One region of the Halobacillus sp. ABH2_015 genome, then DNA from elsewhere that is predicted to be linked to it. Evidence: predicted binding sites of a transcription regulator. Region 1 holds the regulator's gene; the other holds the start of a gene.

The links. Region 1 encodes Rex, which represses fermentation and respiration genes when NADH is low (regulators of the CRP and FNR family bind a similar motif). Its sites were predicted from a motif close to TTGTGAAATATTTCACAA; they were not measured.
Region 2: the regulator Rex is predicted to act here: its motif matches at 1,885-1,902, upstream of ACXAD6_RS15190 (L-lactate dehydrogenase).

What each region holds. Positions count from the first base shown of each region.
Region 1 is NZ_JBSWUG010000002.1:125,358-136,437, forward strand. Features, by position in the region: gene thiL (thiamine-phosphate kinase) at 1-119, shown strand, start outside; gene tsaE (tRNA (adenosine(37)-N6)-threonylcarbamoyltransferase complex ATPase subunit type 1 TsaE) at 120-575, shown strand; gene tsaB (tRNA (adenosine(37)-N6)-threonylcarbamoyltransferase complex dimerization subunit type 1 TsaB) at 572-1,258, shown strand; gene rimI (ribosomal protein S18-alanine N-acetyltransferase) at 1,260-1,703, shown strand; gene tsaD (tRNA (adenosine(37)-N6)-threonylcarbamoyltransferase complex transferase subunit TsaD) at 1,700-2,743, shown strand; gene ACXAD6_RS00795 (ABC-F family ATP-binding cassette domain-containing protein) at 3,069-5,003, opposite strand; gene moaC (cyclic pyranopterin monophosphate synthase MoaC) at 5,163-5,651, shown strand; gene ACXAD6_RS00805 (redox-sensing transcriptional repressor Rex) at 5,666-6,325, shown strand; gene ACXAD6_RS00810 (SDR family oxidoreductase) at 6,364-7,185, opposite strand; gene ACXAD6_RS00815 (MDR family MFS transporter) at 7,372-8,781, shown strand; gene ACXAD6_RS00820 (YdiK family protein) at 8,909-9,106, opposite strand; gene ACXAD6_RS00825 (lysostaphin resistance A-like protein) at 9,111-9,821, opposite strand; gene groES (co-chaperone GroES) at 10,083-10,367, shown strand; gene groL (chaperonin GroEL) at 10,417-11,080, shown strand, end outside.
Region 2 is NZ_JBSWUG010000002.1:2,897,579-2,910,142, forward strand. Features, by position in the region: gene ACXAD6_RS15180 (CdaR family transcriptional regulator) at 1-941, opposite strand, end outside; gene ACXAD6_RS15185 (hypothetical protein) at 1,067-1,756, shown strand; gene ACXAD6_RS15190 (L-lactate dehydrogenase) at 1,993-2,958, shown strand; gene ACXAD6_RS15195 (L-lactate permease) at 2,986-4,611, shown strand; gene ACXAD6_RS15200 (MarR family winged helix-turn-helix transcriptional regulator) at 4,652-5,098, opposite strand; gene ACXAD6_RS15205 (organic hydroperoxide resistance protein) at 5,256-5,678, shown strand; partial or broken gene ACXAD6_RS15210 (transposase) at 5,735-6,013, opposite strand; gene ACXAD6_RS15215 (chromate transporter) at 6,291-6,818, opposite strand; gene ACXAD6_RS15220 (chromate transporter) at 6,818-7,381, opposite strand; gene ggt (gamma-glutamyltransferase) at 7,405-9,018, opposite strand; gene ACXAD6_RS15230 (tripartite tricarboxylate transporter permease) at 9,021-10,535, opposite strand; gene ACXAD6_RS15235 (tripartite tricarboxylate transporter TctB family protein) at 10,551-11,039, opposite strand; gene ACXAD6_RS15240 (tripartite tricarboxylate transporter substrate binding protein) at 11,055-12,029, opposite strand; gene ACXAD6_RS15245 (Lrp/AsnC family transcriptional regulator) at 12,256-12,564, shown strand, end outside.

The DNA of each region.
Region 1 (11,080 bases):
GGATTGGAAATGTGGAGCCTATGAGGTCTGACAGTCCCTCTGTATGGCTCACCAAAGACGGAAGGCGGGAGAGACTTGACGCCTCCGGGTATACACACTTAAAGGAAGAGGGTGAGTAAATGACTGCATTCGAATGGAAAAGCAGTTCAGTAGAAGAAACGAACGATATGGCTGTCCGGCTTGGAGAGAAGCTGACTGCGGGTGATGTACTCACCCTTGAAGGAGACCTCGGGGCGGGGAAGACGACGTTTACGAAGGGACTTGGAAAGGGTCTCGGTGTGAAACGGACCATTAACAGCCCGACTTTTACGATTATTAAGGAATATGAGGGGCGCGTGCCTTTTTACCATATGGACGTTTATCGTCTGGAGGACAGTGATGAGGATCTCGGCTTCGATGAATATTTGGACGGCGGCGGGGTTACCGTTGTGGAGTGGGCCCAGTTCATTGAGGAATACCTTCCAGAAGAGCGACTGGATATCACAATCCGGTACCTGGATGATACCGTCCGCGTCTTTCACTTTGAAACAGCCTCTCCTCGATTGGAACAGGTATGTAAGGAGATTTTGTCATGAATATTTTAGCGATCGATACTTCGAATTACGTAATGGGAGTCGCGGTTCTTAGAGACGGTGAAGTCGCCGGGGAATACGTGACCCATATGAAAAAGAACCATTCCATCCGTCTGATGCCTGCGATTGACCAGGTGATGAAGGACACAGGAATGAAACCGGAAGAACTGGACAGGATCGCTGTCGCTCACGGACCTGGATCCTATACAGGTGTCCGCATCGGACTGACGACGGCGAAAACGATGGCATGGTCTCTTGGAATTCCTGTTGTCGGTGTATCCAGCCTGGAGGCGGCTGCACGTCAGGGAGCCTTTTTCCAAGGATATATCAGCCCGTTTTTCGATGCCCGGCGCGGTTTAGTGTATGCCGGGTTGTATGACAGAGAGATGAACCTAGTGAAAGAGGAGCGCAACCTGCTGATGGAGGACTGGCTTCAGGAGCTGAAAGAGCAGGGAGAAAAGGTGCTGTTTATCAGCCAGGATACAGCTGTGCATAAGGAACGGATCCTTGAAGTGCTCGGTGACCAGGCTGTCATTCCGGCCGCACCTTACCAGTTCGCGAGACCTTCCCTGGTCGCAGCTGCTGGAGCTGACAAGGAACCGGGGCCGCTGCATGACCTTGTCCCGAATTATCTCCGCCTTCCTGAAGCAGAGGCCAAATGGCTGGCCCAGCAGGAGAACAAGTAAAATGGCGTCCGTCCGGCGAATGACCATTGACGATGTCGAAGCTGTGATGCAGGTGGAGAAAGCATCTTTTGCTGTGCCGTGGTCACAGGAAACATTTGAAAAAGAAATGACCGACAATCCATACTCCTTCTACTATGTTGTGGAAGAGGATGAGAAAATCATCGGATATTGTGGATTGTGGTTAATTATCGATGAAGCGCATATAACCAACATTGCCATTCTTCCTGAGTACCGTGGATACAAGTACGGGGAACTGCTCTTCGGGCATACGTGCCGGGAAGCCGTCGAGCGGGGAGCTGTACAGCTTTCCCTTGAAGTCCGTGTCTCCAACATGGCTGCCCAGCATCTATACCGGAAATTCGGTCTTGTTCCCGGTGGTGTACGGAAGAGGTATTATACAGACAATGGAGAAGATGCGCTCGTTATGTGGGTGGGATTAAAATGAACGAAGATCAATACATTCTTGCAATTGAAACGAGTTGTGATGAAACAGCCGTCGCTGTCGTGAAAAATGAAACCGAACTGATTACAAACGTCGTTGCCTCACAAATAGAAAGTCATAAGCGCTTTGGCGGCGTCGTCCCGGAAATCGCGTCAAGGCATCATATTGAGCAGATGACCCTCACGCTTCAGCAGGCACTGGATGAGTCGGGTATGACGATTGATGATATGGATGCGATTGCTGTGACAGAAGGACCGGGGCTGGTCGGCGCGTTATTAGTCGGTGTGAACGCCGCGAAGTCGATAGCTTTTGCCAAGCAGAAGCCACTCGTTGGTGTGCATCATATCGCCGGCCATATCTATGCGAACCGTCTGGAAAAAGAATTTCAGTTTCCACTGCTGGCGCTCGTCGTTTCCGGTGGACACACAGAGCTCGTACTGATGCGCGAGCACGGTTCGTTTGAGATTATTGGGGAAACGCGCGATGATGCCGCAGGAGAAGCCTATGACAAAGTGGCCCGGACGCTGAAACTTCCCTATCCAGGTGGGCCGCATATCGACCGTCTCGCTCATGAAGGGGAAGAAACGATTGATTTTCCACGGGCATGGCTCGAGGAGAGTTCCTACGACTTCAGCTTCAGTGGATTGAAGTCAGCTGTCATCAACCGTCTTCATAAGGCGAAGCAGCGTGGGGAAGAGTTAAAGGCCGAGGACGTTGCGGCCAGCTTCCAGGCAAGTGTTGTCGATGTTTTATCTACGAAAGCTCTCCGGGCTGCGGAGGAATACGGTGTGAAACAGATGATCGTTGCTGGTGGGGTGGCCGCCAACAAAGGGTTAAGAAAAGCGTTGGAGGAAAAATTCCAGAACAGTGAGGCAGAACTGCTGATTCCGCCCCTTCATTTGTGTACGGATAATGCAGCAATGATTGCAGCAGCTGGTGCCGTAGCTTTCAATCAAGGCCATCGTTCCGGCTGGGATTTGAATGCCAACCCCGGGCTCGATCTTGAAAGGTACGGAGCAAGGAAAACAGGCTCTCCTTCCTAAAGGGGAGCCTTCTTTTGTTCAGTTATCCACATGTGTATAAGTTCTTTTTCCAGTAAAAGGCTGTGGGCAAGTAGATATTGGAAAGAAAACGTTACCATTATACGTGGATAAGTACGGGTTTTTCTGTGGATAATGTGAATAACCCTGTTGAGAACTGTAATTACGCGTGTGGATCTGTTGAAAACTTTGTGGATATTGAATAGTGGTTCACAGGGTTATGAGAAGGATCGCAGGTTGTCGGGAATTTTCTCGGCAGTTCATAAAAAAGACCGTTCCTTTTTTATAGTCTAAAAAAAAGCCGGCGCTTAAGCGCCGGCTTTCTTGTTTACTCATGAAGAGCTTCCCATTCTTCCATTAAAGCTTCTAAACGAGCATTCTTTTCTTTATTGTCTTCCGTAATCTCAAGAGAGCGTTCGTGGTCCTGGTAAATATCCGGATCACAGAGCAGTTCTTCGTTTTCTTCCAATACAGCTTCTACTTCTTCGATTTCCTTTTCGATTTCAGCAATCCGGCGGTTTTTCCGGCGTTCCTCACGCTTCGCAGCTTTATCCTCTTCAAAGCTGTTTTTCGGAGGCGCCTGCTTTTCCGCCGGTTTTTCCTGGGCACGTTCGGCTTCTTCCAACTGCTGCAGTTCGTATTCTTCCTGCTTCTTCTCCACATAATAGTCATAGTCCCCGAGGAACAGGCGTGTGTTCTCCGGCTTCATTTCTACGATTTGATCGGCAATCTTGTTGATGAAATAACGGTCGTGGGAAACGAACAGCAGAGTGCCTGGATAATCGACGAGTGCCGCTTCCAGGACTTCTTTACTGTCCAGGTCCAGATGGTTGGTCGGCTCGTCGAGAATGAGGAAATTGGCTTCCTGCATCATCAGCTTGGCGAGGGACAATCGTGCTTTTTCCCCACCACTCAATGCGGAGACCGGCTTCAGCACGTCCTCCCCGGAAAACAGGAAGTTGCCGAGAATCGTCCGGATATCTCTTTCATTTTTCATCGGGTAATCGTCCCACAGCTCATTCAGCACCGTTTTCTTAGACTGAAGTTTGAGCTGTTCCTGGTCATAATAGCCGATCTGGACGTTTGTGCCAAGGAGTTTTTTCCCTTTCGTCCCTTCCAGTTCACCGACAAGCGTCTTCAGAAGGGTCGTTTTTCCGACCCCGTTCGGTCCGACGAGTGCTACAGAGTCCCCGCGGTTCAGATCAAGCGTCAGGTTATCGAATAAATAGGACGAGCTGTCCGAATAGCGGAAGGCATAGTCTCTCAGCTTCAGCACATCATTGCCGCTTCTTCTCGCAGCCTGGAAACTGAACTTCGCTGACAGGTTGTCTTCTTTTGGTTTGTCGAGCTTATCCATTTTCTCGAGCTGCTTGCGGCGGCTCTGCGCCCGTTTACTCGTTGTGGCCCGGACAAGGTTCTTCTGGATGAAGTCCTCCATCCGTTTGATTTCTTCCTGCTGCTTTTCAAAGCGTTTCATTTCCTGTTCGAAGTCGGCTTCCTTTTTCTTTAAATAATCGCTGTAGTTGCCATGATATTTTTTCGATGATTGAAAAGCGATCTCGTATACGGTATCGACGATTTTATCCAGGAAGTAGCGGTCGTGCGAGACGATGACCACAGCACCGGGATAGCCCTGAAGGTAGTTTTCCAGCCAGCTCAGCGTATCAATGTCCAGGTGGTTGGTCGGCTCATCAAGAATCAAAAGATCGGGACTGGTCAACAGCAGTTTCCCGAGTGCCAGCCGTGTTTTCTGACCGCCACTTAATGTAGAAATCGGTGTAGTCCAGTCAAAATCCTTGAAGTTAAGTCCGTTCAATACAGCCCGGATATCGGCTTCATAGTGGTAGCCGCCGGCAGTCTTGAACTGCTCCTGCTTCCGGTCGTAGTCCTTCAGCAGCTGCTGATAGCGGGTCTGATCTTCCACCAGGGCGGGATCGGCCATCTGCACTTCCATGGAACGGAGTTCTTTCTCCAGTGATTTCAAGTGGTCAAAAACCTGCTCCATCTCGTCCCAGATCGACTTTTCGGACTGCAGACCTGTATGCTGCTCCAGGTATCCGACCGATGCATCTTTCGGTTTGAACATATCTCCGGAATCGTAGCTCATCTCTCCGGCCATAATCTTCAACAGGGTCGATTTTCCTGCCCCGTTCCGGCCGACGATGGCAAGCCGGTCATTCTTTTGTACTTCCAATTTAATATTCGTTAAAATCAACTCGGCGCCGAAACGCTTCGTCAGTTGATTCAGCTGCATGAGAATCATGTCGTTTCACCTCGATGAACTAAGTGTATCTTATACGGATACCTGCTAGCAACAGAATGCCCCGTGTGAAAAGCGATCGTTGACGACTCCGGATTGATTTTTTGGTAGAATAAGAGTAGTGTTTCAATCAGAACCATGTAGAAAAAGGGGAACGTGCCAATGGCGGAATTTAGTCATTTCAATGAAGAGGGCCGTGCCCGGATGGTGGATATATCCGGCAAGGAAGATACCGTAAGGACAGCGGTCGCCTTCACAAGTGTAGAAGTGAACAAAGAGATTTATCATAAAATTACAGAGCGGACGATGGAAAAAGGGGACGTTCTGTCTGTAGCCCAGGTAGCCGGGATCATGGCAGCCAAAAAAACCCCGGATTGGATTCCGATGTGTCACCCTCTGCCGTTGAAGGGTGTCGATATCTCCTTTGACTGGGAGCTTGATGGAGAGAAACCGCGTTTGATCATCGAGGTTTCCGCCAGGACGAAGGGAAGCACGGGTGTGGAAATGGAAGCGCTCACGGCTGCATCTGCTGCTGCTCTTACAGTTTATGACATGTGTAAAGCCGTTGATAAAGGGATGGTCATCGGACCGACGTATTTGTCGGAGAAGACCGGTGGCAAAAATGGCGACTATAAACGAACGGATCGGTAAAGGAGGTCGGAGCCATGGATATGGAACAAGCAAAAATTCCACAGGCGACAGCCAAGCGGCTGCCGCTGTATTACCGCTTCTTGAATAACCTGCACAGTCAGGGAAAGCTGCGTGTATCATCGAAAGAGCTGAGTGAGGCGGTGAAAGTCGACTCCGCTACGATCCGCCGGGACTTTTCCTACTTCGGAGCACTCGGGAAGAAGGGCTACGGCTACAACGTGGAATACCTGCTGTCCTTCTTCAGAAAGACGCTCGATCAGGATGAAACGACGAAGGTCGCCCTGATTGGTGTAGGGAATCTGGGAACGGCTTTTCTGAATTATAATTTTACGAAAAACAACAATACGAAAATCGAAATGGCTTTTGATGCCAACGAGGAGCGGGTCGGTACGGAAGTCGGCGGTGTCGAAGTGCACCACATCGACGACTTGGAAAACCAGCTCGGTGACCTTGAGGTGGCCATCTTAACAGTACCGGCATCTGCCGCCCAGGGCATTGCCGAACGCCTTGTAGAAGCGGGTGTGAGCGGAATTCTCAATTTCACGCCGGCGCGGATCAGCGTTCCATCGCGCGTGCGGGTGCATCATATCGACCTTGCGATTGAACTGCAGGCACTCGTTTACTTCCTGAAGCATTATCCGCTGATGGAGGATGAGCCGCTGGATGAAGCATAAAAAAGACTTAGAGCGTCGTCTGCTCTAAGTCTTTTTTATTACTTCGTCGTTTCTTTCCAGCTGTTGTCCATCAGCATTTTACCCGGCCACGTGTAGGCGGTCAGTCCGCCGTCCACAGTAAGATCCTCACCGGTAATGAACGAGCTTTCCTCAGAAGCGAGGAAAAGGGCGGCGGAGGCGATTTCCTCCGGCTTTCCTAACCGGCCCATCGGTGTTACCCATTTCTGCGCCTCCCGGAACTCACGACCTTCCTCTTCTTTTTTCGTACCGGCAAGTTCATCAACGAGCGGCGTTTCAATCGTTCCGGGGGATACGGCATTCACGCGGATGCCCTGACGTGCGTAATCAATCGCCATGGCCCGGGTGAAATTGGTGATTCCGCCCTTGGCTGCGTTGTAGCCGGAACGATCCAGGTCAGCCGCCTGTCCCGACATGGATGATGTATTGATGATCGAGCCACCATTTTCGAACATAAGCGGAAGTAGATATTTACTGACTAAAAAGGTGCCGCGGAGGTCGACAGAAATGATCTGGTCGAACAAATCGACCGGATATTCGTGCACCTTGCCGCCTTCTTCATCGACACCGGCGTTGTTGAAAAGCACATCAATCGTTCCGTACGTTTCCTCTACATAATTGGCAAAGACGCGGACACTTTCCTGCTCGGATACATCCAGGGCGTAGGATTCCGCCTGCCCGCCATGGATGTTGATTTCCTCCACAGTTTTGCGGACATCCTCTTCATCGACGTCAGCACAGATGACGCGGGCGCCCTCCTGGGCAAAAAGCTTCACGGTAGCTTTCCCGATTCCTGTCGCGGCTCCTGTAACGACTGCCGTTTTATTGTTTAAACGTCCCATATGATCTTCCTCCTTTATTCGTCTGGTTGTATGGTACCCAGGGGTTAAAGACTGGAAACATAAGGGAACGCTTACACCGCTTATTTGATGAAAAACAAACTGGAACGGCCGATGGAAGGGTTAATCCGGCTGCGAGGTGGTATAGTAGATAATAGTGTACGAATCGACAGAAAGTGAGGGACATCTATGAGTAAACTGCCGAATAAATGGCTTGTCGTCATATCGGTTTTGTTTGGAACGTTTACCGTCATCTTAAATAATAGTATGCTGAACCCGATTTTACCGCGGTTCATTGAAATCTTTGATTCCAACGCCGTAGCCGTCGGGTGGATTTTAACGATCTTCATGGTCGCCATGGGGATGACGATGCCGCTGACGGGCTATTTCGGAGACCGGTTCGGGAAAAAGAAAGTCTACCTGACCGGTTTGTTTATTTTCATCCTTGGGTCGTTATCCGGATTCTTTTCCTCCACGCTCAGTATGGTGATCATCTCCCGGGCGATTCAAGGAATGGCCGGGGGCTTGATGCTGCCGATCGCCATGGCGCTCATTTTCAACTCGTTTCCGAGACATGAGCGCGGACTGGCCGTCGGTGTATACGGGGTTGCGGCGATGGTCGCTCCGGCGATCGGCCCGACCGTCGGGGGGCTGCTGATCCAGTATGTGGACTGGCCGTGGCTGTTTGCCTTTAACATTCCATTCGGACTGACGGGGCTGATTCTATCCGCGAAGTTTCTGGAGCGGACGGAAACGCATCCGGAGAAAAAGTTCGACCTTGTCGGGTTTCTTATCATTACCTTAGGTATCGGATCCGTGTTGTTTGCGCTCGGACGGGGGCGGACACTGGATAAATTGATGGATCCGCTGAACCTGACGCTCGTGGTGGTCGGCTTACTGGCAATCGTCCTGTTTGTTTTTTACGAAAACCGTCAGGACGACCCGCTTCTCAATTTATCGGTCTTCAAGGTGCCGACCTATTCCGTGTCCATCCTTGTCACCTCGGCTGCATCGATTGGATTATTCTCAGGAATTTTCCTGCTGCCGCTGCTCATTCAAAATGTCTACGGCTTGAATGAAGTCATGACAGGACTGTTGTTCCTGCCGGCAGCCGCGGCGAGCGGGGTGTTCATGTCGATCGGCGGACGGATACTTGATAAAAAGGGACCGAAGTACGTCGTTCCGCCGGGTCTTGCGATTATGGCCCTGGCGACACTGGGTCTTGGGATGCTGAAGCTTTCCACCCCATACTGGATGATTCTCGCCTTGAACACGGTTCGCGGTCTCGGCATGGGGATGGGGAACATGCCGGCGACAACGTCCGGAATGAACGCCATTCCTGAGCATCTGGTCGCACAGGGAAGTGCGATGAACAACATCATCCGGCAGATTTCCTCCTCGCTCGGTATCGTCTTTTTCTCTATTTATTATGAAGTCCGCCGGGCGCAGATTTCCGCAGGAGGAGATATTGATATGCAGGCGGCCACCCTGCAGACATTAAATGAAGCTTTCCTCGTGTCGGCGGTTGTGCTGCTGATTGCGCTGCCGTTTTCCTTTATTCTGAAGGGCGTTCCGGATGAGGATGAAAAGGAAGCATAAATAAAGGGCTTGTTCTCACTTGGAACGTATGTGGATGGTCGTGTTCCGCTTATCGGTGGATGCCTGCCCGCAGGCACGGCCACCTTAATAAACATAAAAAAACGCAGGCATCACGCCTGCGTTTTTCTTATTTCTTCGTATTCTTAATTTTGTTATGAAGGTTGTATAAACGAACGGCCACGGCAATGTTAAAGGTGGCGACAAGCGACAAAATGATCGTCGTTGCATTCCAGATCGTTTCAGCCGCTGCCTGAGCGGCAATATACGTAAAGGCAATCCCTAAGGAAAAATACAGCAGCGCCATGAATAATGGAGATGTTTTCATAAGTTTAGAATAACCCTCCAATGAAGATCGTCTCGATCTGCTCCTGCATCCGGCGGATATCTTCCTCTGTCAAAAAGTACTGGGTTGCGACAACAAACGAGTTCATCGCCATATGAGCCACGATTGGTGTAATAATTCGTTTTGTTTTGACGTAAAGGAAGGCGAATACCACACCCATGGAGAAGTAGACTAACATGTGCTTAAAGTCGAAGTGGAACGCACCGAATACAAGCGCGGAAACAAGAACCGCAAGCAGGAAGTTCGTGCGTTTGTAAATTTCTCCAAAAATAATTTTACGAAAAATAATCTCTTCTGTAATCGGAGCGAATACAACAGGGAGTAAAATGAAAAGCGGGGCTTCCCGGGCAATTTCCATCAAGCCCATCGTATTTTCCGAACCGGCCGGCACACCGAACACCTCACGTTCAATGGTGGCGGCAATCGCCTGTGCGAATAAAGCGAGAAACACCCCGGCGATCGACCAGAGAATGACTTTTCCGGCACCGGCTTTTTCATCGCGTGCGTACGTATTCTGTCTTTCCGGACGGAGCAGCAGCAGAATGATCAATGTCGCGATCGTAAAGCTGACAACAGACCAGATGGCAATCGCGTCAAACTGCTCAAGTCCCGCAGCCATCAGAAGCGGAGCGAATACAACTGTGGAAAGCTGTGTCACTACATAAGTTAAAATGATATACCAATATCGTTTGGGCATACGTTTACGACTCCTTTTATTCAGCAGCAGGAACACTTCCTGCACTACATACTTTATGTATTTTATCACAGTTTCAAAACCACACGTAAGCGATACGCAGGAACGTGCGATTTTTGTCGAAAAACTTGGATAAATTTCTAGAGTTTCTACTTGAAAAACAGTAGTGAATTGATTATGATAAGAATTGTGTTAGCACTCACCTATGTCGAGTGCTAATAAACGACTAAAATCTGAACAACCATATCAAGGAGGGTGTCCTAATTGTTAAAGCCACTTGGTGATCGTATTGTCATTGAACTTGTTGAAGAAGAGCAGACTACTGCAAGCGGAATCGTACTTCCGGATTCTGCGAAGGAAAAGCCGCTGGAAGGTAAAGTTGTTGCTGTCGGTAACGGCCGCGTAACCGAACACGGCGAGAAAGTAGCACTTGAAGTCGCAACCGGCGACCGCGTGATCTACTCCAAATTCGCAGGTACCGAAGTGAAGTATGAAGGCAGTGAATACTTGATTCTCCGCGAATCCGACGTACTTGCTGTCATTCAGTAAATTCTTCAAAATACTTAAACATACGATATTAATGAGGAGGGCATTTTAAATGGCTAAAGAAATCAAATTTAGTGAAGACGCACGCCGCTCTATGCTGCGTGGTGTAGATACATTAGCAAATGCTGTTAAAGTTACACTCGGACCAAAAGGACGTAACGTCGTTCTTGATAAAAAATTCGGTTCTCCACTCATTACTAATGATGGTGTAACGATCGCAAAAGAGATCGAGCTGGAAGACCACTTCGAAAACATGGGTGCTCAGCTTGTATCTGAAGTTGCTTCCAAAACCAACGACGTTGCCGGTGACGGTACGACGACAGCAACGGTTCTTGCTCAGGCGATGATCCGTGAAGGTCTTAAAAACGTAACATCCGGTGCGAACCCTGTCGGTATCCGTAAAGGAATCGAGAAAGCGACAGCTGTAGCAACGGAAGAGCTTCGCAAAATATCCAAGCCGATCGAAGGCCGCGATTCCATCGCGCAGGTCGCAAGCATCTCTGCTGCTGACAACGAAGTCGGCCAGTTGATTGCTGAAGCTATGGAGCGCGTAGGTAACGACGGTGTTATCACGATTGAAGAATCCAAAGGCTTCAACACCGAGCTTGAAGTGGTTGAAGGTATGCAGTTCGACCGCGGCTATGCTTCTCCTTACATGGTCACTGACCAGGATAAGATGGAAGCGGTTCTTGAAGATCCTTACATCTTAATTACAG
Region 2 (12,564 bases), 2.8 Mb from region 1:
ACGGATTCAGGCACATCATACATGAGTGACTCCACGCCTAAATCTTCATAGAAATAAAGCGGTTGATGGTGATCAGATGCATAGCGGAGCGCACGGTCGGCCTCTTCCACCGATTTCCACATCGCACCGGGGGTCCGGCACAGGCTGCCGACACCGCCAGAGCTCTCCTGTTCATACGTCTTCAGCAGCGCTTCCTGGATTTCCCGTACCCGTGCATTGACTCTTGCTTTTTGGTAGAGCGGATCTTTATGTTCGTTCACAGACAGCAGGATCATATAGCGGGAACTGCCATCCGGGATCAGTACATGTTCATTGTAGTCCGGAAAGTGGCGGTGGATCAGCTTTTCTACGTTTCTCCGGTACCGCTGCATCTGCACTTCATCATTGACATCTCCGAGAGGGGATCCCAATTTGTCATACCAGTAATCCTGAAAACCGCTGAGCTCCAGCAGCACAGCCACCCGGGGTTTATAAATGTTGATGCCGAACATCCATCCCCTTGTCGCAAACAGCTTTTCATCCTGATACTGATTGCGGATCCATTCGTTCACAAACGTTTCCCTTGCCTGCGTCTCCAGCTCCACCTGCTCATCAAGATACGCTTCCTTAATGAGGATTTCCGTCATTTTTTGAAGCAGCGCGCCCTGCTGGCTGAGCTCCTCCGGTTCACCGGTGATCCCGATCACCCCGACGATCTGTTTATGCAGACGGACAGGAAGATTGATCCCGGCTTTCGCTCCTTCATACGTTTCTTTCGACGATATGACTAACGTATGGCCGGTTTCCAGCACTTTGGCTGCCCCCTCGTGAAAATCACCGATCCGCTTTTTATCAAGACTGGCGATGATTTTCGCCTTTTCATCCATGAAGTTGATATTTTTGTTCATGATCGGTTCGGTTTCCTGAACAATCGATTGAGCTACCTCTCTTGGGATCAGCATTCCCATTCCCCTCTCCGTCGTTCTTCTTATTATTCATCCTAGCACAGATTCCAGGAAGGAGATGGTCATATTCCCCTCTTTCGGCCTATATAGTGGTCTTACGATACTCTGGGAGGAATGATGGAATGACAGAAGATCAAAAACCGGTATTTTTCAAGAGGAAAATGTTCTGGATCCATACGGCTGCTGCGTTGGTGATATTCTTTACTGCATTTTTCATCGGTTCCTACACCCGTACCATTTCTTTAAATGAAGAAAAGCTGAAGTACGAAGAAGTAACAATGGAAATAGAAAAAGTTGAAAAAAGGTTCATCCAAAAACAAGGCGACCAGAAGGATTTAGAGAAGGATGTTGAGCTCCTCGACGAGAAAAAAGAGGAAATAAATGAACAGGTCAAGGCATTGGAAAAGGATTTAAGTGAGGCTGAAGCTCTGGTGGCGGAAAAAGATACACTTCAGGCAGATCTCAAGAAGCTGGAAGAATCAAAGAAATCCAAGGACAGTGAATTGGATGCTGTTGAAGCGGAAATAGATACGAAGAAGGAAGAACTGGCCATCGTAACCGGAAAAATCATTGAATTAAAAGAAGAACCGAAAACGCTCTCCGCCGGATTCTTCACTGTAGGGAAAGACATTCCTGCCGCCCGCTACAAAGTAACCCCGAATGGGAACGGCAACTTCTTTGTGAATGAAGGAGCTAAAGTCAATATCATGATTGGAAGTGGAAGCTTCTATGAGAGCGAATATATCTTTGAGGCGTTGGAAGGCGACGAAATCGAACTGACCACATCTGCCCATTTTACACCCATTCAATAGTTTTCCACCCTGCTTCCATTTATAATAGGAAGCAGGGTGGAACATCTCTCCCTTTCCCTCCAAGACCTCACACAAATATGTCCAACTTTTGAACAGGAAAACGCTTTAATGAAAACAGGACAAGCCTATTGTGAATTATTTCACAAAACTCATTGATTTCATGTTGGAAATATTGCACAATATAAATGTGAAATGATTCACAATAACTTGTTCATTATCTTTAGGGAGGAATTCATATGCCAAAACAAAATGTAAACCGTGTCGCTTTAATTGGAGCAGGATCCGTCGGAAGCAGCTACGCTTTTGCGATGTTGAACCAGGCGGTAGCCGAGGAATTCGTGATCATTGACCTGAATGAAGACAAAGCGATGGGCGATGCGATGGATTTGAACCACGGAAAAGTATTTGCCCCGAATCCGACGAAAACATGGTATGGAACGTATGAAGACTGCCGTGATGCCGACATCGTCTGCATCTGTGCAGGCGCGAACCAAAAGCCTGGCGAAACACGTCTCGACCTCGTCAAAAAGAACCTGGTCATTTTCAAATCCATCGTAGATGACGTGATGGCCAACGGATTTGACGGCATTTTCCTTGTGGCCACCAATCCGGTGGATGTGCTCACCTATGCCACATGGAAATTCAGCGGCCTCCCTAAAGAACGAGTGATTGGAAGTGGGACGATCCTGGATTCCGGCCGGTTCCGTTACCTGCTTGGAGAGTACTTCGATGTTTCTCCATCCAGCGTGCACGCAAACATTATCGGCGAACACGGCGATACAGAACTTCCTGTATGGAGCCACGCGACCATCGGCGGTGTTCCAGTCCTTGAATTGATCGAACGTCACGAAAACTATACAAAAGAAGATCTCGACGAAATTTTCGTGAATGTCCGCGATGCCGCCTATCAGATCATTGAGAAAAAAGGAGCCACCTATTACGGCATAGCGATGGGTCTGACCCGCATTACGAAAGCGATCCTATACAACGAAAACAGCATCATGACCGTCAGTGCATACTTGAACGGGGAATACAATGTGGATGACGTGTATATCGGTGTTCCAGCTGTCCTCAACCGCACGGGGATCCGTAATGTGATGGAAATCAACCTGAATGAAGAAGAACAAGGGAAACTGAATCACAGTGCCACTGTTTTGAAAGATATTCTAAGCGAACAATTCGATGTGAAACAGACGAACTAAACTTCTTTTGAAAAGAGATGATCTGCCATGTGGTTCCAACAGTATGATCCTTTTGGTAATCTGGGCGTGAGCGCGCTTTTAGCCGCTCTCCCCATCTTTTTCTTCTTTTTGGCATTAACCCGACTCCGTATGAAAGGGATTCTTGCTGCCTTTCTCACGCTCATCATGAGTCTGGGTATCGCTGTGTTCTTGTTTGATATGCCATGGGGCAATGCGCTCGCCGCAGCCCTGCACGGCATAGCGAACGGTCTATGGCCGATCGGTTACATCGTCATTATGGCCGTCTGGTTATACAAAATTGCTGTACATACCGGGAAATTCACGGTCATCCGTTCCAGTATCGCGAACATCTCTCAGGATCAGCGGCTGCAGCTTCTGCTGATCGGCTTCAGCTTCAACGCTTTCCTTGAAGGGGCCGCAGGATTCGGTGTACCGATTGCCATCAGTGCCGCCCTGCTTGTGGAACTAGGCTTCCGCCCGTTGAAAGCCGCAGCGTTATGCTTGATCGCCAATGCTGCTTCCGGTGCCTTCGGAGCGATCGGCATTCCTGTCATCGTCGGTGCCCAGATGGGAAACCTGGAAACGATGGAGCTTTCCCGGACACTGGCTTACCTGCTTCCTGCCATCTCCTTTGCCATTCCGTTTGTGCTCGTCTTTTTGCTGAATGGATGGAAAGGTGTGAAAGAAACCCTGCCTGCCCTGCTCGTCGTCAGTGGCATTTACACAGGCACCCAGCTGTTTACGATTCTATTTCTCGGACCTGAACTTGCCAACATCCTTGCCGCCCTCTTAAGTATGGCTGGTCTTGCGCTGTTCTTAAGAAAATGGCAGCCGAAAACGATCCACAGAGAAGCGGATGCTCCCGCTGTTCAGACCGGCGAAACGTACAGCCTGAAGGAAATAGTTAAAGCCTGGTCTCCGTTCTACATCTTAACGGCCGTCATTACGATCTGGAGTCTTCCTGCTTTTAAAGCCCTGTTCAATGATGGAGGCCTGCTTGCTGGTACGACCCGGTTGGTATCGATTCCATACCTGCACCAGCAGATTCAGAAAGCCCCGCCGATTGCGCCGGAAACAACCGCGCTTGATGCCATTTTTAAACTTGATTTTATTTCTGCGACCGGCACAGCGATATTGGTGGCTGTTCTTCTGACTGGGTGGTTCAGCTCTGCGATCACCCTTCCGGAAGGGATGAAAAACTTGAAAGCGACGATACAGGAATTGTGGATCCCTATCCTGACCATCTGCTTCGTCATGGGCTTTGCCAACTTATCCAATTTTGCCGGGCTGAGCTCCACCATCGGACTCGCCTTATCCAAAACGGGAAGCCTGTTCCCACTCGTCAGTCCTGTGCTCGGCTGGATCGGCGTTTTCATTACGGGTTCTGTCGTCAGCAACAACGCCTTATTCGGTCACTTACAGGCAGTCACCGCTGACCAGATCACCGCGAATCCGGCACTGCTCCTGGCAGCGAATACGGCCGGCGGTGTGATGGCCAAGCTGATCTCTCCACAGTCCATTGCAATTGCGACAGCAGCGGTTAAGCAGACCGGCCAGGAGTCCACGTTATTCAAGATGACGCTGAAATACAGCTTCATCCTGCTGGTGGTTGTCTGTGTAACGACATACATTTTGTCCCTCATCGGTGTATAAAAAGAAATCCCCGCTCTTCTTTAAGAAAGCGGGGATTTTCTTATGACGTTTCATTTCTTTCATGCAGATGTTCAAGAGCCTTCACGAGCGAAGCTTTGAACTGCTTTAGCTCTTCTTCATCCATAGCGAGGTGGTCGACCACCTGAAATGGGATGTCACGGGCATCCTTTTCCGCGTTTCTTCCCTGCTCAGTCAACGTGACGATCACCCGTCGCTCATCCTCCGGCGACCGTTTCCGTTCAAGCAGACCTGATGTTTCCATCCGCTTCAGCATCGGTGTGAGCGTTCCGGAATCCAGATACAGACGTCTGCCAAGCTCATTCACCGTCATGCTGTCCTCTTCCCATAGTACAAGCAGCACCAAGTACTGCGGATAGGTGACATCCAACTTTTGAAGCAGGGGTTTATACATTTTCGTCATTTCACGCGCCGCTGCATAAATGGAAAAACAAATCTGGTTTTCCAATTTCAAATGCTCTTCAGCCATATCGATCTCTCCTTTATACCCTCAATGTAGCGAATCCATCCATTTGTCACAACAAAACCAGTTTTTGAGTTCCGCTGGTTGACAAACTGATCTCTTTGCTATAAATTAAATTGTGCACAACTTAATTATACACAATTTAAATGAGGAGTGAAGAAAAATGGAAAAAGCTTTATATACAGCAGCAGCAACAGCACAGGGAGGACGTCAAGGTACGGTCACGTCCAGTGATGGTACCTTGAACCTTGATCTATCCATGCCTAAAGAACTTGGCGGCTCAGGAAAAGAAGGAGCGACGAACCCCGAGCAGCTATTTGCAGCCGGTTACTCTGCATGCTTTGACAGCGCTCTTCAACTCGTTGCCTCTCAGGCGAAGAAAAAAATCACATCTGCGATTACAGCCAACGTAAGCATCGGGAAAGAAGGAGAAGGCTTCGGTCTTGCTGTTGAACTTGCAGTGGAAATCGAAGGCGTTTCCCAGGAAGAAGCGGAAGAGCTTGTTGAAAAAGCCCACCAGGTGTGCCCGTACTCCCGTGCGACTCGCAACAATATTGAAGTTAAACTGACAACAACTGCAAAATAAAAAAAGAGAGCTCCTTACTAAAGGACCTCTCAGCTTGTAGAGAAACCTCTGTTTCTTTACAAGCTTTTTTCTTTCTTACCGCCAGGAGCGAAATCCCATCCTTTCCGCGGACGAGCGCCCGAGCTTCCGCAGGAGTGGATGGGATAACGCTCCTTGGGGGGCTTTTTCATATTCCGGCAGGCAGCCGTCATCAGCGCCTGTTCCTTCACTTTTTCTTTTCCAAGCAAGCGGAAATAGCGCAGCCCATGCCTTTCTTTTGAATCTGCAAAGCTACGCTCGACTTTCTCAGGCTGTCGAGCTACGTTTCGGCAGCTTTTTTTGAATTTATGAATGCGGACCCGTCTGCTCGTTACCCAGTGTATCCTGCTTTTCTTTAAGGCTCGGAAACGCGGTTATGCAGAGTCACGAGGAGCGTTCGGTGGTGACGCCTGCGGGAACAGCACGACCCGAAGATCCACTTGGGCAGGTGATTTTTCCTGACCAAGTCAGCGGAGGCCGTGCCCGCGGCAAGCACCCACCGATAAGCGGAACGTGTCCCAAACCACACGGAATGACAAACCTTTTTTCTACAGACGAAAAGAAGCCCCTTAAAAGGGGCCTCTCTATTGCTATTCAAAGGAAAAATCCTCCATACGCTAAAGCTCCGGCGATCACGAAAGCGGGATGCACCTTTACCCGCTCCATCAGCACGTAGCCGGCCACAATCAGAATGACCGTCTGCAGCCAGCCGATGCCTTCAAACGACTCCTTGAAAAAGCTCCACGCCATAACGCCGAGCAGTACGGCAATCACGGGACGGACATACATCGTCATCCGCTTCACTTTTGGTGAATCCTTATACTTGAACAACAGGCCGAGCAGCATGATCATTAAAATCAAGGACGGGGCCACCGTAGCAAAGACCGCAACAAAGGCACCCGGCACACCGGCCACTTCATAGCCGATATAACCGGCCATTTTTGTCGCAATTGGACCGGGAAGTGAATTCCCGAGTGCAAGTACTTCACTGAACTCCTGCACATCCATCCACTCATAGTTCTGGACCACTTCATTCTCCACAAGCGGAATCGAAGCCGGACCCCCGCCGTAACCGAGAATGCCGGGAATGAAGAAGGCGAGAAAAAGCTGCCAGTAAATCATCATGAAGCTCCCGCCTCCTTCGCTTTCTGCTTATCTTTTTTCACAAGGGCAAATACTAACAGGGCTCCGATAATGATGCCCGGGTGGATGGAGAGCACTTCCATCAGGATGACAAGCACGACAGCAGCGATAACCGTTTTCCGCCACCCCAATCCTTTTCCTGCTTTCTCCAGGAACTGCCACGTCAATACCGCCAGCATTACGCCAACGACGGGAATGACGGCGGCTGTCATCCCCTGCACCCAGTCAAACTGCTTGATGGATGACAGGGAGGTCAAAAGAATGATGATCAGAAGGATGGTCGGAATAATCGTCGCCAGAACCCCGATCAGCATCCCTGTCATCCCCTTCACCTGATGGCCGATATAGCCGGCGAGCTTTGTTGCAATAGGGCCCGGGAGCGTATTGCCGAGCGCCAGGATGTCTCCGAACTCCTCTGCTGTTACCCATTTGTATTTGTCCACCACTTCTTTATGAATCAATGGAATCGACCCGGGGCCGCCGCCATAACCGAGCATACCGACTCGGAAAAAGGCGATAAAGATATCCCAATAGGTTCTCATGATTTAGAACTCCTTCTCCTCAATTACCACCCCGCGGTTATCCCATCGGTCCGGGATTCCGTGCCTCCGACGAGGACGCCGCTTTCCGGATCTCTCCAGATCATCTGCCCGCGGCCGAAGCTGTTCGGCTCGACCTGAACCGTAATGTCATGGCCTTTATCCACGAGCTGCTGGGCGATATGGGAGGGGAAGGTCTGTTCCACTTCCACCTGCTTATCCTTCAGCCACTGCCAGCGCGGCGCATCAAGGGCCGCCTGTGGATTCAATCCGAAATCGATGGTATTCATGACGACCTGCACATGTCCCTGCGGCTGCATGAAGCCACCCATCACACCGAATGGACCGAGGGGGTTGTTGTCTTTTGTTAAAAATCCTGGAATGATTGTATGATACGTCCTCTTTCCACCTTCTAGAGCATTCACATGGTCAGGATCCATGGAAAAATTATGCCCGCGGTTCTGCAGGGCAATGCCTGTGCCGGGGACAACCAAACCTGAACCGAAGCCCATATAGTTGCTTTGAATGAAGGAAACCATATTGCCATCCCCGTCTGCGGTCGCTAAATAAACCGTCCCGCTCAAAGATGGTTCACCCGCTTCCGGCTGTCGCGCTTCTTCTCCGATGAGCTGCCGGCGCTCCTCCCCGTAGGATTCATTCAGCAGATCTTCTGCCGTATGCCTCATATAGGAAGGTTCGGTAATATGTTTCTGCCCATCCGCAAAAGCAAGCTTCATCGCTTCCATCTGCTTATGATACGTATCCACCGAATCCTTGGCCGGAAACTCGAAGCCTTTCAAAATATTCAACGCCTGGAGCGCAATCAGCCCCTGACCGTTCGGTGGGATTTCCCACACATCATAGCCGCGGTAGTTCACACGGATCGGATCCACCCACTCACAGCGGTGCTGAGCTAAATCTTCCTTCGTTATGTATCCGCCGTGCTTCTCTGAAAAAGCAGCGATCTTCTCCGCCAGTTCTCCTTCATAAAAAGAGGCGGCCTTCGTTTTTCCTATCGAGCGCAGCGTTTCTGCATGATCGTGGGACGACCAGATCTCCCCCGCTTTTGGCGCCCGTCCTTTTGGTGTGAACGTATGGAACCATTCTGAAAATACGTCATCCTCCAGTTCCTTTTCAAACGTCTGGACAGCCTTGTTCCAATATTTCGCAAGGGTTGGTGAAACAGGGAAGCCTTCTTCCGCGTATTGTACAGCGGGTGCAAGCACCTCTTCTAATGGAAGCTTTCCGAACGTTTCACTGAGTTCAGCCCAGGCGCTCGGTGCTCCAGGTACAGTGACAGGCACCCAGCCGTATTTCGGAATCTCCTCATGACCATCCGCCTTCACCTGGTCAATGGAAATCGACTGCGGCGAGCGCCCGCTCGCATTCAGTCCGTGCAGCTTTCCTTTCGTCCAAACCAGCGCAAAGGCATCTCCGCCAATGCCGTTGGAGGTCGGTTCGACAACGGTAAGGCAGGCGGCCGTGGCAATCGCCGCATCAATGGCGTTGCCTCCTTTTTTCATAATGTCGAGGCCCGCCTGCGCCGCCAGCGGCTGGGAGGTCGAGACCATTCCATTTTTGGCGTAGACGGCCTTGCGTGAGACCGGGTAGGGCTGGGCATGGTGGTTCAATGATATCATAATCAAGCACTCTCCTTATTCTCTTGTTCATATTCATTCGGTTTGTTCTGCTTCATACTGCTGATGATCCCGTACGTTAAGGACGCGGCGGCCATCACCAGAAGCACAGCTGAAATCGGTCTGGTAAAGAAGGTTGTCAAATCGGGACTTACGGAAATCGCCTGACGCAGGTTTTCTTCAATCATCGGACCAAGGATGATGCCAAGAATGAATGGGGCCAGAGGAAATAGATTGGCTTTCATCCAATACCCGATCAAACCAAAGGCAAGCAGCACCCACACATCAAACATCCGGTTGTTCACAGCAAAGCTTCCGAGCACGCAAAGCAGTAGAATCACAGGGATCAACACATGCTGGGGAATGTTATTGATCTTCAAAAACACTTTAATCCCAAGGCTCTGAACAATCAGCATCAGGAACGCCGCCAGGAAGAAAGAAATAAAGATTCCATAGACAAGAACCGGCTGGTTTTCCATCAATAACGGTCCAGGCTGAATGCCGTGAATCAGCAGGGCTCCAAGCATCATCGCCGTCACCGCATCGCCGGGGATCCCAAAGGCGAGCATCGGGACGAAGGACCCTCCAATGGAAGAGTTATTCGCAGATTCTGCTGCAATAATCCCTTCCTTTGTCCCTTTTCCAAATTCGTGAGACTTCCTGGAAAACTTCTTCGCAATATCATAGCTTAAGATATTCGCAATACTCCCGCCGGCTGCCGGGAGAATACCGACAAGTGTCCCGATAAAGCTCGACCTTATCACATTCGTTCCGGACGACCACATATCCTTTAAAAGCTTCGGCAGTGGGTAGCTGACGTTGGACGCCTCACTGAACGGAACAGGAGCAGGGGGTCTTTTGATATCACTCATCAGCTGGGAAAAGGCAAACAATCCGATCAGCACCGGCAGGAAGTTGAAACCTGACATGAGCTCAGACATTCCGAATGTAAAACGTGGAATCGCGGTCAGCGGATCAGAGCCGACAAGGGCGAACAATATACCAAGCATTCCGGAAATCAATCCCTTAATTAAGGATCCATCACTCAAGCTGGCAATGGCACTGATGCCAAACAGCATCAAAGCGAACATTTCCCAAGGACCAAACTCCAGCGCCCATTCCGCAAGAATCGGAGCGGTGAAAATAAGTATGACACCGGAGATAATCGTACCGATAAACGATGACCACAACCCAATGGCCAGCGCTTTTCCAGCTTCTCCGTTTTTCACCATCGGATAGCCGTCGAACGTTGTTGCGACGGACGAAGGAGTCCCTGGAATCCCGAACAGGCAGGAGGTAATCAAACCTCCGGCGCTTCCCCCTACCTGTACGCCCATCATTAACGCAATTCCGTTGACCGGATCCATGCTGAAGCTGAATGGCAGCGTCAAGGCTACCCCCATTGTTATAGTAAAGCCCGGGATGCTTCCTACAATGATCCCGGCAACGACGCCCGCAAGCAGGATGAGGATCGTCTGTATATTCAATATGGATTCGAAACTTAATAAAATACTATCCATTATTCAAACCCCTTTTTAAAAAAGAACTCCTGATGGCAGAAAGACTAGCAGGAACTTTTGGAAGATAAAACTCAAGACATACGTCACAACGATAGAAATGATCAGCACAAGCCAGAGACGCTTTCTGTTGGATGATAGAAGCAGATAGAGCGTGAACAGAAAAGCAACTGAAGATAGAAAGTACCCGGCTGATGGCATGATAAAGATGTAGGCACCAAACAAAGCGAACGTGTACCACACTTTCTTCCCTTCCGCCCACCGCTCTTTCAAACTTGTCTTTGGTTCTGTGCGCTGCTGTTTTTCTGATGTTACATACGCATACACACTTTTCACGAGCAAAAGAAGGCTCAGGACGGCAAGGATACCAATGATTATATTTGGAAAGAAGTCTCCTTCGGTTTTGCCGAGGCTTCTTTCCGGGATTAATGTGGATCCGTAAAAAGCCAGTCCGCAAAAGGCTAAGAGGATTACAGCGTTCATGGCATCTCTTTTAACGGTCATCATGTCAGACGCCTCCTCTTATTCAAGCAGCCCGCTTGTTTCCAGGGACTCTTTCATTTCCACTTCATTTTCTTCCAGGAACTGAACGTATTCTTCTGTGTTTTTGTAGGAGACTTCACTTCCGAGCTCTTCCATTCTTTCCTGGAATGACTCACTTTCTGCTACGTTTTGAAGAGCATCACTCAACTTCTCTACAATAGCCTCCGGCGTATCTTTCGGTGCTGCAATCCCACGGCTTACTGCAGAGGTGACGTCAATGCCTTGTTCTTTCAATGTTGGTACATCCGGGAATTCAGCACTGCGCTCTTCACCTGTGTACCCAAGCAGCTTCATCCGGTCATCCGCCATATACTCCTTACCAGCAGCAATCGATACACTGCCTAAGTGCACATCATTAGCAACAATCGCTTTCATCCGTTTGGCTGTTCCTTCATACCCGACAATGTTGAATTGAATATCTGCAGCGGTTTGGATCAACGCCGGCTCAAGCTGGGAAGTAGAGCCGATGGAAGCAGCATATGTAATGCTTTCCGGATCTCCTTCTGCATCAGCTACGACGTCTTCCATATTGTCCCACGGGTTTTCCGGGTGCGTAGCGACAAGATCATAGGTCGATGTCATAAGCGATACAGGCTGGAAGTCAAAATAGCCGAAATCTGCCTGCCCCATCAATTCGGACATGGCCATGGAATCATGAATCGCAAGAAGCGTATAACCATCCGGCTTGGCATCAAGCGTCTGCTGAGCTCCAATGACACCACTCCCACCTGAGATGTTTTTAACAATGACATCCTGGTCCAGTTCCTTTTCCAGCTCCTCAGCGATGACACGGTTAATGGCATCGGTATCTCCCCCGGCATCCCACGGAACAACAATCTGAACCGGCTGTTCCGGATAGCTTTCTCCTTCTGCTTCCGTCGAACCCCCTGCTGAACTACATGCAGATAAAACTAAGCTGCCGCCAAGAATAAGTGCCCCCATCATTTTTTTCATTCCTCTTCCTCCTCTGATTTTTAATTTTTCAAATAATTTCGAATTAAATAATATACTAGATAAAGCATGTCCCTATGTCAATACAATTTCAAACAAAAATAAAGATAAATCCGTGTAATTGCTTACAAAAAGATTGAATTAGATTATATTCACTTACATAAAGTAAATGATTATCTGTTTGTTCCATCTTGGTGGTTTGCTATAATGAGTGTGGAAGGAGTTTGCTATGAAAAGTAACGAGTTTGATCAAACGGATCGTACCATTGTCGATGAACTAGTAAGGGACGGTCGAATTTCGTATGTGGAATTAGCTGAAAAAGTCGGCATTTCCCGAGTCGCCGTCAAAGATCGTATCAACAGCCTGATCAATAAAGGCGTCATTGAAAACTTTACAGCCGTCATTAATTCTGAGCGGTTCGGTCAAAACATTTCCGCCTTTTTCGAAGTCGATGTCGAGCCAATGAATCTACAGGCAGTGGCCCAGAATCTGGCAGACAATCCGAGTGTGGCAAGTATCTACCAAATGACCGGACCG